2 regions of the Metabacillus mesotrionivorans genome follow, and region 2 is predicted to be linked to the other one. Evidence: riboswitches for the same ligand, from Rfam matches in the RefSeq annotation. Region 2 holds a riboswitch; the other holds the start of a gene.
What was found. Region 2 has a riboswitch for thiamine pyrophosphate ahead of thiT (energy-coupled thiamine transporter ThiT). Riboswitches for the same ligand answer to the same signal wherever they lie in the genome.
Positions count from the first base shown of each region.

Region 1 (7,428 bases), on a different contig from region 2:
ACGGCAGCACCTGAAAAAACGAAGCCGAGAATGATTTTCCATTTCACGCCAGAGACGAGGATCAGTGATCCGATGATGGCGCAAAAAACCATCGTCATCCCTGTATCCGGCTGTCTCATCAGCAGGAGTATGGGAGGTGCGGCTGCTGCAAATACTTTACCTAATAGGAGCAAGTCGTCTCTCACAGTATTGGTTGCGTATTTCTCCCTGTGATCTGCTATAATTCTGCTGAGCACAATAATCATGAAGATCTTCATTAATTCAGAAGGCTGGAAGTTTCCGATTCCGGGCAGTGTGTACCAGCTTGTCGCGCCTTTGATCGGCTCTACAATCGGCGGCGGAAGAATTTCAAGGCCGATGAGCAAAAGCATCCCGAATCCATATAAATACCATGAGAGCTGCTTGAAGCGGTCAAAGTCGATAATCATCGTTCCAATAACGGCGATAATACCGATGATGTACCATCTGAGCTGCAGAAACGCAAAGTTTATATTCTGCAATTTTTCGGGTAAAGTAGGCTGGGCACTGCTTATGGCGATGGCACTGGTCAGTGCCATTAAAAACATAATAAAAATCAGCGTGTAATCCAATTGCTGCTGTGGGGATTTATCTGTGTTCATACGGGATCCCTTTCTTGTACTTTCAGTCATTATATGGTTTGTGCTTAGCTTGCAAGCGAAAATCATCTTTTACAATCTTAGCGAAAATTGACGGTTTTGCAAAGGATTCATTTGTAAATCAGTCAAAAACATGATACCTTATCACAATGAAAAAACGGTTGTGAAGACTGCAGAATGCCGTACCGGCGCATGTTCACAGCGAATAGACGATTTGTATCACAATTTCATGACATTTTGATTTCCCGGTAATTTAGAGACAGGGAGAGGAGGAGATTCTTTATGTCAGAAGAAAAAGAAAAAGTTGTCATTGAGACAGAAACGCTTATGACTGCATTGGAGAATGAAGACTTTGACGGTTTTCGCTCGCTGTTTTTGGAGCAGCATCCATATGACCAGGCAAAAATGTTCGTAAAGCTCCAACAGGAAGAGCGTTCAAGGGTCTATCAGTATTTGTCTCCCGAAGAGATGGCTGCCCTGTTTGAAAATATCGAAGATGAAGAATACAACTACGAAATGTATCTGTCAGAAATGGATCCAAGGTTTGCTTCGCAAATGCTTGAGCACATGTATGCGGATGATGCGGTAGATGTTCTGAATGAGCTCAACAAAGATCAGGTTGCAAGCTACCTGACCATTATGGACGATGAAGCAGCGAAGGAAATCCGCGAGCTCCTTCATTATGAAGAGTTTACAGCAGGGAGTATCATGACGACGGAATTTATCGCGATTCAGGCGAATCAAACCGTCAAATCGGCGATGCATATCCTTAAGCATGAGGCTCCTGATGCTGAAACCATCTATTATCTGTATGTCATTGATGAAGATAAGCATCTGGCGGGAGTTATTTCTCTCCGAGATTTAATAGTCAGTGACGATGATGTGATGATCGGCGAAATCATGAGCGAGCGTGTGTTTTCCGTCAGTGTTGGGGAAGACCAGGAAGAAGTTGCCCGGAAAATGCGGGATTACAACTTTCTTGCGCTGCCGGTTGTTGATTTTCAAAATCACCTTCTTGGAATTATTACGGTTGATGATATCGTGGACGTTATTGATGAAGAAGCTTCAGATGACTATTCCAAGCTCGCAGGGGTTTCGGATGTGGACTCTATTGACAGAGGTCCTCTTTCCGCTGCTAAAAAAAGACTGCCATGGCTCGTGATTCTTTTATTTCTCGGGATGCTGACGGCGAATCTGATTGGGCAGTTTGAAGAAACTCTTGATAAGGTAGCAATTCTTGCAGTCTTCATTCCATTAATTGCCGGCATGGCCGGAAATACAGGCACGCAGGCACTGGCAGTTGCCGTCCGCCGAATTGCCATGGGGGATGAAGAAGGCGGAAACTTCAAAATCATTGCCCGTGAAGCGGGAACCGGCTTAATTAATGGTGCTGTCTGCGGAGTTCTTGTAACGGGCGTCGTGTATTTTTGGAAACAGGATCTGTATCTTGGTCTGCTTGTCGGAGTATCCATTCTTGCCACGCTGACTGTCGCGACAATTGCCGGAGCGTTTGTGCCTCTTATCATGCACAGGCTGAAGGTCGACCCGGCCGTTGCATCCGGTCCGTTTATTACAACGATTAATGACATTATTTCCATCCTTATTTATTTTGGAATGGCCACTATGTTTATGCAGTACTTAATCTAACTACAGAAATGAGGGAAAAACCTTGCACGGAGCTTCTTTTTCATCACTTGTTATTGTCCTGCTCGCAGCTTTTATCACTCCGCTCATACTGCACCGCTTCAAAATAAAAGTGATGCCGGTCGTCGTAGCAGAGATAATTATGGGTATTGTGATCGGCAAAAGCGGGTTTGACCTTGTTCAGCAGGATATGTGGCTCGAAACGCTGTCTATGCTCGGATTTATTTTTCTCATGTTTCTGAGCGGTCTTGAAATTGATTTCACAGCATTTATCGGGGGCAGGAAAAAAGAAGTGCTGCCATCGGGAAAAGAGGCGCCGAATACGTTCCTTGTCTCTTTTCTTGTTTTTGTCGGCATTTTTATTCTTTCCCTGCTGCTCTCTTACCTGTTTGTTCTGATCGGATTTATTGAAAATGCGTTCCTGATGACGCTGATCATCTCGACCATCTCACTCGGGGTGGTCGTGCCGACGCTTAAAGATGCAGGCATCATGAAGTCGAACATCGGGCAGATTATTCTTCTTGTCGCCGTCATAGCCGATTTGGTGACGATGATTCTGCTGGCTGTTTTTGCGTCGATTTATGGCGGGGAAAATACGAATATGTGGCTGATGCTCATTTTGTTCGGAGCGGGTGTTGCCCTTTATTTTATCGGCAAAACCTTTCAGAGCAGATCGTTTATCGAGACGCTTTCTAAAGGCACGATTCAAATTGGGACAAGAGCTGTTTTTACGCTGATTATTGTGCTTGTTGCGCTTTCAGAAACGATCGGTGCAGAAAATATTCTCGGTGCCTTTTTAGCAGGCGTGCTCGTATCTCTTCTTTCCCCGAACAAGGAAATGGTTCAGAAAATGGATTCGTTCGGGTACGGCTTTCTGATTCCGATATTCTTTGTCATGGTTGGAGTGGACCTTGATATTTGGTCGCTGTTTAAAGACCCTAAAATTCTGATGCTGATTCCGCTGCTGTTTATCGCGCTGCTGATTTCAAAAATTTTGCCGATTTATCTTTTAAAAAGATGGTACGATACGAAAACAACGCTTGCTGCTGGATTTTTGCTTACATCCACATTGTCGCTTGTTATCGCCGCAGCGACGATTGGAGAACGGGTGAATGTCATTGACTCGCAGATGTCCGGGGCGCTCATTTTGACGGCCGTTCTGACAAGCATCTTTACGCCGATTGGATTTAAAAAGCTTTTCCCGGAAAAGCTCGGTTCAAAGAAAAGACTGAAGGTTGCGTTCATAGGAGCCAATCAAATGACGCTGCCTGTTACAAGAGAACTGAATCCGAATCTGTATGAAACAATCATCTATCATACGCATGTTGATAAAAACGAACAGCAGATTGCCGAATCTCTTTTTCAAATCGAAGAGGTTGAAGATTATTCGATTGAGACGCTTCAGGAAAAAGGGGTATTTGAATCGGATATTCTGATTGCAGCAACAGGCGATGAGGATGCGAATGCGGAAATAGCCCTGATGGCAAAAGAGCTTGAAGTCGACAGGGTCATTGCAAGTATTGCTTCGCCCCTGCTTGATGAGCAGCTGAAAGCAAAAAATATTGATGTGTTCTCTGTTCTGCTCTCGACCAAAACGCTGCTCAGAGCCCTGATCGAAGCGCCGGGCATCATGAAAATCCTGACGCACAGCGAATCTGCCCTGTATCAGATCAAAATGAACAACAGACGTTACGACGGCATGGTCCTCAGGAGCTTCCCGTTTACGGGAGACGTCATTTTTGTCCGGATTTTCCGGGAGAATGAGTCGATTGTTCCTCACGGCGATACGGAGCTGAAACGGGGAGATCTTCTGATTTTGACGGGATCATCCGAGTATATCGATGAACTGAAGCAGGAGCTTGAGTTTCACAAAAATTAAGCGGAAATTTCTTGAAAAAGCCTTGAAAGATATTTTTATCGTGGTATGATGGGCATGTAAAACATTCAGAAAATTTTATACGATAAACCGCTAGGGGAGCCCTTCAGAAGGGCTGAGATCGGAGTTTGCCACCGAGACCCTCAGAACCTGATCTGGTTAACACCAGCGTAGGGAAGTGGTGTAAGGGTCTATTTCATACACCACTTTTCTATGCGAAAAGTGGTTTTTTGCTGTTTTAAAAAGAAATGGAGGAAACGTCATGCTATTTTCAAAAGAATGCAGGGAGTACGCAAACGAGTGGTGGGAAGGGAGCTTTCACCATCCCTTTGTAAAAGGAATCGGTGATGGAACACTTTCAAAGGAAAAGTTCAAATTTTATGTGATGCAGGATTCGTATTACTTGACCCACTTTGCAAAAGTGCAGGCGTTTGCCGGTGCAATGGCCCCGGATCTGCATACGACGTTCAGAATGTCCGTTCATTCTCAGGGAACCTATGAGGCAGAGCTTTCCCTTCATCAGCAGTTTTCCAAAATGCTCGGAATTACGGAAAAAGAACGCGCGGAATTTAAGCCGGCGCCGACAGCTTATGCTTATACGTCTCATATGTACCGCGCAGTCGCGACCGGAAATCTCGGTGAAATCATAGCTGCGCTGCTGCCGTGCTACTGGCTTTATTACGAAGTGGGAGAGCGTCTGAAGGATTGTGAGCCTGATGATGCCGTCTATGAAAAATGGATTGAGACCTATCATGGCGACTGGTTTAAAGAGCTTGTCCTTGAACAGGTGAACCGTTTTGATGAACTGGCTGAAAAAGCAAGCGCGCATGAGCGCATGATGATGAAAGAACATTTCCTGATCAGCTCCATGTATGAATACCGCTTTTGGGATATGGCTGAAAATCTCGAAGCGTGGGGACGTGCAGACTCGCTGCAGCTTCAAAAGTGAAGCTTCATTTTGTAACGGATGGAAGGCATTCTGCAGAATCACTGGTTTCCATCATCACAGACGTACATAAATTTGCGGATGCCATCCACATAAGAGAGAAAGACAAGTCAGCAGAAGACCTGGTGGAACTAGTTGAGCTTCTTGCGCGCAGCGGGGTTCCAAAATCAAAACTGATCATGAACGGCAGCGTGGATGCAGCGGTGCGTTCAGGACTGGCAAAAGTCCAGCTTCCGTCACATGGACTGCCTGTGAAGTTTGTTAAAGAGCACTACCCTTACCTCGGGGCAGGATGTTCGGTTCATTCAGCAAAAGAGGCAATCCAGAGGGAGAAAGAAGGAGCAGACTGGCTGATTGCCGGACATGTTTTTCAGACAAATTCAAAAAACGGTCTTGAGCCGAAAGGAATTTCTTTTCTTCAAACAGTCTGTGAATCTGTATCCATCCCTGTCTATGCAATTGGAGGAATCACTCCTGGTGTGCTGCCGGAACTGAAAAAGCTGAAAATCGCAGGTGCAGCAGCCATGTCTTATGTGTTTTCAGCAGACAAACCCGTGGAGGCGGCAAAAGAGCTTGCACGAAAGCTGAAAGGAGGAACGGCGGTTGAGGACATTTTATGATGCTGGAATTGTCGGGGGAGGAGTCATCGGCCTGATGTCTGCCTATTTTCTGTCAAAGGCAGGTATAAAAGTAGCTGTATTTGAAAAAGGGAAGATCGGATGCGGGGCATCATCCGCTGCAGCAGGCATGCTTGGGGCTCATACAGAAACGGAAAGGGCAGATGCTTTTTTCCGTTTTGCCGAAGAGAGCGCGTCTCTCTATCCCGGGCTTTCAGCCGGATTACTTGAGGAAACAGGTATAGATATTCAGCTTGTTTACAATGGGATGCTGAAACTTGCTATGACGGCTGAGGAAGCTGCTTCCCTTAGGGATAGAGCAGGGAAAGAACCGGATGTTGAGTGGCTCTCAAGGGATTCTGTCCTAAAGAAAGAAAGTAACCTGACAGAGGATCTTCAAGGCGGCCTGTTCATTGCAAAAGATGGCCAGGTCTCCCCTTCCGCTCTTTGCCGGGCTCTGGCAAGGGCGGTACAAATAAACGGAGGAACCATCCTTGAAGGAGCTGCAGCGGGACGTATACAGCGGGCAGAGCCTTCTCACTATGAAGTTTCAGCTGCAGGAGAGACTCATTATTGTGAAGCGCTTGTGATTACGGGCGGGACATGGAGCGGCCAGCTGTTTGGGGAAGTAGGCATCTCAGCTCCAGTTCATCCTGTTAAAGGCGAATGTCTTTCCATCATGCCGGATGGGTTCCGTTTAGCGTCAACGGTCTTTCATGAAAGCTGCTACCTTGTGCCAAAATCTGACGGAAGCATCATTATCGGTGCGACGATGGAGGAGGGAAATTGGAGGGCAGAACCTACAATACAAGGAATGTCTTCCTTGATGGAGAAGGCTGTTTCCATTATGCCGTGCATAAAAAAGGGTGTTTTCCAAAAAGCCTGGGCCGGACTGAGACCGGCAGCGAGCGATGCGAAACCATACATTTTTAAGCATGAAGGCATGAAAAATCTTTATGCGGCAACAGGACATTACCGGAACGGTATTCTGCTGGCTCCGAAAACAGGCGAAATGGTAAGGGATTTGTTTTTGAATCGCCCGGTCAAGGAAGAGTATGAAAGAGAGTTTGGATTAAACCGGCGGACAGAGGTGAAATCATGAAAATCAAATTGAACGGCAGCACAGCTGAGCTGGATTCGCACATAAAGACAATTGAAGATCTTCTGGCATTTTATCAGCTGAGCCATAAAACGGTCATGATTGAACATAATGAAACAATCCTTGATAAGGAATGCTATCATCGCGCAATTTTAAATGACGGTGATGTTCTTGAAATGGTTCATTTTGTAGGAGGAGGATGACACATGTTAAAAATTGCAGGGAAAGCGTTTAAATCACGGCTCTTGCTTGGAACAGGGAAATATCCGTCTTTTGACATTCAAAAGAAAGCGGCAGAAGTGTCAGAAGCGGAGATCCTGACGTTTGCTGTCCGCAGGATGAATGTATTCGAGCCGTCTCAGCCAGACTTGCTTGAGAAGCTTGATTTGACCGCATATACACTGCTTCCGAATACGGCAGGCGCCAAAACGGCCGGGGAAGCCGTCCGAATTGCAAAGCTCGCTAAAGCTTCAGGTCTGTGTGATATGATAAAAGTAGAAGTGATTGGGTGTCAGAAAACACTCCTGCCGGATCCGGTGGAAACGCTTAAAGCAAGCGAAGAACTCGTAAAAGAAGGATTTATCGTTCTTCCTTATACTTCTGATGACGTTGTACTTGCCAGAAGGCTT
Region 1 covers NZ_JBQMFF010000001.1:160,495-167,922, forward strand. The annotation lists gene ACTSEZ_RS00700 (FtsW/RodA/SpoVE family cell cycle protein) at 1-620, opposite strand, end outside; gene mgtE (magnesium transporter) at 900-2,264, shown strand; gene ACTSEZ_RS00710 (monovalent cation:proton antiporter family protein) at 2,287-4,140, shown strand; TPP riboswitch at 4,223-4,331, shown strand; gene tenA (thiaminase II) at 4,400-5,086, shown strand; gene ACTSEZ_RS00720 (thiamine phosphate synthase) at 5,083-5,703, shown strand; gene thiO (glycine oxidase ThiO) at 5,687-6,802, shown strand; gene thiS (sulfur carrier protein ThiS) at 6,799-7,002, shown strand; gene ACTSEZ_RS00735 (thiazole synthase) at 7,006-7,428, shown strand, end outside.
Region 1: linked by a shared signal. The riboswitch ahead of tenA (thiaminase II) and the one ahead of thiT (energy-coupled thiamine transporter ThiT) in region 2 are both predicted to bind thiamine pyrophosphate.

Region 2 (7,428 bases):
GAAATTCAGGCGATGTAAAAATATGCTCCGTTCTGGGCCGGCCGAAGGGAACGGGTATTTGTTCAATGATCCTGCCCGGCCTCGGAGAAAATACGGCAATCCTGTCAGAAAGATAGATTGCCTCATCCATATCGTGTGTGATAAAGAGAGCTGTTTTTCCAGAGGTTTCACATATTCTGATAAACCATTTTTGAAGATCAAGCCTTGTCATCGCATCAAGCTTTCCAAAAGGTTCATCCAATAATAGAAGGTCTCTGCCGCTCAGAAAGGCCCTGAGAAAGTTAGCCCTCTGTCTCATTCCTCCGGACAGCATAGATGGATAATGATGTTCAAATCCCTCAAGACCGAACTGCGGAAATAATGAGAGTGCTTCTGCGCGAGCTTTGTCTTTTCCTGTTCCCTGAAGCTCCAAAGGCAAAATAACATTTTCAAGAATCGTTCTCCATGGAAACAGGACATCGCTTTGAGGCATATACCCGGCGTGACCTGTTTGATTCGTTATATCTTTCCCTCTGTAGTGAACAGATCCGACGCTTGGGCTGTTTACCCCGGCGATGATATCCAGAAGCGTGCTTTTTCCGCATCCGCTTGGACCAATGATGCTGACAAATTCCCCTTTTTCTACTATAAGATCAGATGGAAGCAGGACGGTCTGATTTCCAGGATAAGTTTTGCCTGCTCCTTTAAGCGTCAGCATGCTACTTTCCATCCTTCGGCAAAAATTCGTTTGTGTAGGCTTCACTCGGTTCAATGTTTTCTTCAATCAGTTTCTTATCATACATCCAGTCCGCATACCGGTCCCAAACCTCTTCTTTTTGAATGCCCCATTGTTCTGCATCGCCCTTATAATGCTTACTTAGCCACTTCTGGCTCTCCTTTACAAGTTCTTTATTTATTTCAGGCACATGTTTAATGAGAATATCCGCTGCCTCGTCCGGACTTTCAATGGCAAACTCATATCCTTGTGCTGTGGCCTGCATGAAAGCCCCGACCACGTCCTTCTCTTTCTTTATTTTCGACTCGCTTGCAGCAAGGACTGGTGTGTAGTAGTTAAGCGCAGGGTCAAGATCCTTAAGATAGATATAATTCAGTTCGACCCCCTGTCTTTTAGCTTCAATTCCATCCCATCCTTCAAAAATCCATTGAAAGTCTGTATCCCTGCCTATCGATTTAAAGAAATCAGTCGCACCGAGCGTGACGTAATCCACTTTATCAAAGTCTGCGTCATCCTGGTTCATAACAGCACGGATCACTGCTTCTTCAGTTGGTGAACCCCAGCCGCCGTACCGTTTCCCTTCAAAATCTTCAGGCGATACAATTCCCTCTTCTTTCAAAGAGGCAAACGCGGATGTATTTTCCTGAATAATAGCTGCAATTGAAACGACCGGCAGGCCGGCAGATCGTGCATGCGTGATATTTTCCTGGTGGCTGACTGCAAAATCAATCTCGCCCGATGCAAGAATTTGGTCTGCGCTTACTCCCTCACCCGGTTCTACAATTTCAACGTCCAGTCCCGCTTCCTTATAGAAGCCTTTCTCTTTAGCAGCATAAATACCTGTATGATTTGTGTTTGGAAACCAATCCAGCATGACCTTTACTTTTTTTGTTTCTTCAGTTGAGGCGTTCTCAGCTGAACCGCATCCTGTCATCAAAATGGATGCACTGAATACTGTGACGAGAATTTTCCGCAGATTTTTCATTGAATTCCTCCATATCAGTTTTGCTTGTGCGCTTTGTACTTCCAGGGCATTGCCAATCTTGCCAGCAGTTCAATGGCAGCAAAGATTAAGAGACTTAGTGCAACAATAACAATGATCACTGCAAATACCTTTTCTGTTAGAAAAGACTGCGAGGATCTGGTGAGTATAACCCCAAGACCTTTGCTTGCCCCCAGCCATTCACCGATTACCGCCCCCATCACGCTGTATGTTCCCGCAATTTTCAAACCGGAAAAAAAATACGGCATAGAAGCGGGCAGCTTTAATTTAAGAAAGAGCTGGCGCTTACCGGCTCCCATTGTTTTCATCAGCTTGACCATATCCCTGTCAGCCTGGCTGAATCCGTCTGCCAGATTAATAGCAATCGGGAAAAAACAGACTAGCGCTGTTACAATAACCTTCGGCAGCATTCCAAAGCCAAACCAGATAATCAAAAGCGGTGCCAGAGCAATAATCGGAATTGTCTGCGAAAGAACGAGCAGCGGTTCCACAGCACTTCTAATCCATTTGGACTGGTCGATTAAAACAGCAATGGCCACACCTGCAGCTGCCGCAATTAAAAGTCCAAGCAATGCCTCAGAAAGCGTCTGAAGGATATGCACACCGAGCGTTCCTCTCATTTCAAACAATGTAAGAAAAATGTCTGTTGGCTTCGGCAGGATCCACTTCTCAATTTCAAAAAGCGCGACAGCCATTTCCCACATGAAAAGTAAAACAGTCAGAACTCCTGCCGGCAGCGCCATTCCAGGTAAAGATTCAGCGATATTTCTGGAGTTTTTCATCCATAGTTACTCCTTCAGCAGGGCGATAATGAATCTTCATATGCGTCATCACTTCGCTTGCACCTGCAGCGATACAGGCATCCTGAGCCTGTTTGACAATTTCAAGCAGATGATTGAGCTCACCTTCCATAACGGTCTCCATCGCGCCAACTTCATATTTGACACCCGACTGCTGCACCACTTCGATGGCTTTGTCGACAATCTCGTATGTATTCCCGTCTGCTGATTTCGGAAGTACCTGAAATGCTAGATTTACACTGGACATGATTAATTCCTCCTTTTCTTTCTGTGAATCTCTTAGAAAACGCAAAAAAGGCTGCCGGTTAGGGCAGCCTTAAGCATTCGCAAAGTTCATGGAAAATAGACTCTTTTCCTGTATCCCTCCGCTGGCATTACCCAGATCAGGTTAAAGGGTCGATACAAGAATCAGTATCCTCTCAGCCGAGTTCACTCAGCTCCCCCGCTTCTATAAGATTCATGGAAACTATAGCAAGTTTTACAGGACTTGTAAAGAAAGGAAAACACTTTCCGCTATTTTCTGAAAAAAAATAGAATTTAGGCTTGTCGAATTTTGCAGTTTCCTGTATAGTAGTGTCTAAATCATATATCGCATTTGACCACTTGGGGAGCCGCCGGCTGAGAGTGAACGTTATGTTCTGACCCGTTGAACCTGTTAAGTTAAAGCTTACGTAGGGATGTGGCGATGGATTCAAGTGATAACCCAACCAAAGCAGTGCGTGGAAACCATCCGACATTCCCCGCATTGCTTTTTTTCATGGAGAAAAGGCCCCGGTCGAATGCCGAAAAGGGGTAAAATCGTGCAAACAAATAAGCGCCTGGTTTTTTTATTAGAAGCAGCGATTCTTGCTGCAATTGCCTTCCTTTTGGATTTAGCAACAAGCTTTATTGGCAAAATGCCGCAGGGAGGTTCAATTTCACTTGCAATGGTGCCCGTACTGATCATGGGATTTCGCCACGGTCTAAAAGGCGGACTGCTGACAGGCTTTCTCCTCGGCCTTCTGCAGACGGTCATGGGCTATACGACCATTGTCCATCCTGTACAGGGTTTTCTAGATTACTTTGCCGCCTTTACAGTAGTTGGGGCCGGAGGTATTTTTTATAAACAGATTCAGAACTCACTTCATCGTTTAAACAAAGGGCGCCTGATCCTTTATGTCACACTTGCCGCTTTCCTTGGAAGCTTCCTGAGATTTGCAGCCCATACACTCGCAGGCGCCGTCTTTTTCGCTGAGTTTGCTGGAGATCAGCCGGTGCTTCTCTATTCAGCAGGGTACAATGCATCCTACATGATTCCGACATTTATCATCTGTACGATCATTCTTGTGCTGATGCTGCTGACTTCAAAAGCGCTGATAGTAAATAGAAAATAGAGAAAAGCACTGGAAATCCGGTGCTTTTTATCATAATCTCTTCTTTTTCAGCATGTATTAATAGTAATAGATTTCCTAATGGAGGCCATGAAATGAATCTCACATACTCCCTCATGCTGATTGCTTTTTTTCTATCCATCTGTCATTTTTTGTATGGCTACTTTGAAGCGCTGCGGATCAGCGGCGAAGATGGCCCTGTCAGAGGATGGTCCGTTGTTTTTTCATTTCCGCTCGGATTTGTTTTTGCCTATTTTGCAGCGGTTTTTAACCAGCAAATCTGAACAAAAGCGCAAGCGCCAAGGCCCGCTCCGATAGGCAGATAAGAATCCGGCGGAAAAGTCCGGTTTTGACTTTTTTGACGGATTTGTTCTGACAGAGGATCTAGGCGCTTCCGCTTGCCGATGATAACTTTGTTATGTTATCAACGGCCTTTTATTTTTTATAATTCCCTTAACAAAAAGTAGAACCCGGCAGATGTCTGCCGGATCTTTTTTTATGCCTCCGGCGGGATTCGAACCCGCACTCCTTTCGTAAGCATAGGCTAAGGGGAACACGCTTCCCTACGGATTTTCACCGGCAGGAATTCCGCCTGCCTCAGCATAGCTGCTTTTCGGTGCTTCTGAAACCTTTGCCTTGCGACCCGGTTCTACTGTTTCCGGCGCTCTTCCCTTCTAGAGCTACGGAGGCTTATTAAGAGTCCCTGCTTCACAGAGACTCCCGCGGGAGTTTACAGCAGGTTTTCTATTAAACTCTCAACATAGTCGTTCATGTTTCCAAAAGAATATCCTGTCATTTGTGCTTTTGTCACATCCAGCGTCCAGTCACCCGGAAGACCGTACGGGGACGCGTTTTCTTTTGTCACTTCCCCTGTAATGACTGCGGGTTTGTCTGCAGCTCTCTCAATCCTGCCGATCAGTTCTCTCAGGGAGAAATTGTCTTCAAACGCTATATTATACGCTCCTGTCAGCCTTTCTTTTCCTGCATGAAATAGAAAACCTGCAGCATCTTCAGATGAAGTGAAGCTGAAAGAAACATTGTCATTTTTCGCGCCAATGGGCTCTTCCTTTTTCACTTTGTCTACATGAAATAAGAAGCGCTCGGTGTAATCATCTGTTCCGATGACCAGAGCAGGCCTGACAGCCGCAACAGGCACTTTCGCATTCTGGAACAAATACGCTTCGGCACCGCGCTTTGCCTCCTGATAACCGGCCATTCCCCCATATTCTTTACGGTGTTTAAAGGTCGGTTCGAACAAGAGCGGGTCAAAATCCGTTTCCTTTCGCTCTTTGCCAAATTCATAGACAGCCATTGTTGATGTAAAGATATAATGGCCTATTTTACCCTCAAGCGCTTCATAAGCCGTTTTGGCTTCAAGCGGCGAGAAACAGGATTGATCATAGACAGTGTCCCATTGCCTTCCTTCAAAAGCCCGGGTCATTGATTCTTTCTTTTCCCGGTCAATGACAAGACGCTCAACCCCGTCTCCAAAATCATCCCGGGTTCTTCCTCTTGTTGCAACCGTCACAATCACTCCGTCCTCGAGCAGCTTATGAACAAGTCTCTTCCCAAAAAACTGTGTGCCTCCAAGTATTAACGCGGTTTTCAATGCAGTTTCATCTCCTTTTATGTATTCAGCCGCGCTGACAATTCCTTCAGATTCCAGCCGAATGCTGTCTCCGGATGATCGGTGCCTTCAATCTCGTACGTATCCTCTCCCACTTTTTCAGGAGAGTACCGTTCATAGAACCCCTTCGACGGGTTGTCATTCATCACCCACAGCATCATCGATTGATAGTTCAACTTTATCAGCTCCTCTGCTGCCGCACGAACCAGGCACTTACCAACACCTGAGCCTTGTGCTTCTTTCAGAAGATAGATGGCGTATAATTCGCCGTCATAGCCGTATTCCTGAGACCTGGACGGACCAAATCCCGCAAACCCGACAATTTTCCCCTCTTCATCTTCTGCAACGAACACAGTATCCGGATTTATCCTGCACCAGATTTTCTCTTTGCTTTCGTAAGTCATATTTTTTAAAAATGAATCTGCTACGATTCCCTTATACGTTGTCCGCCAGCTGTCAACGTGTACAATGGCAATTTGCTTTGCATCTTCTCTGGCAGCTTTTCTGATCAGTACCTTCATTTTTCAACACTCCTTGCTGACTAAAATTCGACAACTTTCAATAAAAACCCTGTTTCAAAAGGAGTTTCTTTTTTTGCAGAGAATAAGTTTATTAGACTTAATCAATTGGAGGCTTACCGTGAAAATCGTACTTCATGCCGCCCTGTCCATTTTTTATATCGTGTACTTTACCGCCGTCTTTTACATTTTATTTCTCTTTTTAAATATCCCGGCGTCTGTTATTTCCGGCACAATCATATGCCTGCTTCTCCTTGGCCTTTTTATCTATTCCGTATACGAAATGATTCACAGCAAAGAACGTAATCTTCTTTTTTTCAGAGGGCTGTCAGGAACGATCGCCCTTTCGGCAACAAGCATCGGCCTGATCATTACGCTGTTTTTCGTTGTGCTGATGAACATCATGACCACTCATGTGAATTACCAGAGCATCAGCCCGCGTGAAAAATTCGAATTCCAGGTCAATGCCTTTCTTCCGGTTGATCCATACGAAGATTACAAAGACCAGGCAATGACGAAAACAATCTCACATATGACCGTTTTTTATCCGTCACTTAAGAAAAAGGATCTTGAACTGGCAGAAAACGAATTTAAACAGGCAAGAGAAATAAGCAGGCGTCTGCTCGGCGAAATCGAGGATCAGCCTATAGACCTTCTTCTTTTAGACGAATCGCCTGATTCTCTGCACGAGCTTGATTATCTTGATTATATGGGATTTTACGACCACAACAAAAAAACGATGGCAGTTGTCATTCCCGATGAATACAATGCCTCATCTCCTGTTGTGATTGAAACGTTTTACCACGAGTATTCTCATTATTATTTAGAAAAGAAACTTGAGAAGCTTGGCATTGAGCCTTACAAAATCCCGATCTGGTTTAATGAAGGACTGGCTGAATATGCCGGGTATAACGGGAAAGAGGTGCTTATCCCCCTTCAGACTACCGTTTCTTTTTACGATCTCATCAATCCGGGAGACTGGGCAAATGCCCTTGAGAAAAGCACGGACGCAGACATTTATACTCAAAGCTATTATGCGGTAAAGATGCTTGCTGATGAATTTGGAGAAGAGATGATCCTCCAGCTGCTGAAGGAAACAAAAGCAGCCGGAAGCTTTGAAGAAGCCCTTAAAAATAAAACCGGATATACGTATGAAGAGTTAGAGAGAAAATTAAAAGAGCAGTAAAGATGCAAAGAGCACCAGGGAACAGCCCGGGTGCTCTTTGCCGTTTTACACGGCTTGTTTTTCAGGAATTTCTGCTTTGGTTTTTTTCTCAGTCATAAAAAGAAGCACACCGGCAACAATGATTCCGCCGCCAATCACCTGCGTAAGGAGAACCGTTTCCGCCAAAAAGAAATAGGCAAGGATAATTGAGCCCACAGGTTCAAACAGAA
Region 2 covers NZ_JBQMFF010000003.1:406-7,833, forward strand. The annotation lists gene ACTSEZ_RS09975 (ABC transporter ATP-binding protein) at 1-697, opposite strand, end outside; gene ACTSEZ_RS09980 (ABC transporter substrate-binding protein) at 699-1,700, opposite strand; gene ACTSEZ_RS09985 (ABC transporter permease) at 1,715-2,500, opposite strand; gene ACTSEZ_RS09990 (thiamine-binding protein) at 2,475-2,768, opposite strand; TPP riboswitch at 2,861-2,972, opposite strand; TPP riboswitch at 3,113-3,213, shown strand; gene thiT (energy-coupled thiamine transporter ThiT) at 3,319-3,891, shown strand; gene ACTSEZ_RS10000 (hypothetical protein) at 3,984-4,172, shown strand; gene ACTSEZ_RS10005 (NAD-dependent epimerase/dehydratase family protein) at 4,619-5,497, opposite strand; gene ACTSEZ_RS10010 (GNAT family N-acetyltransferase) at 5,515-6,036, opposite strand; gene ACTSEZ_RS10015 (peptidase MA family metallohydrolase) at 6,155-7,219, shown strand; gene ACTSEZ_RS10020 (DMT family transporter) at 7,265-7,428, opposite strand, start outside.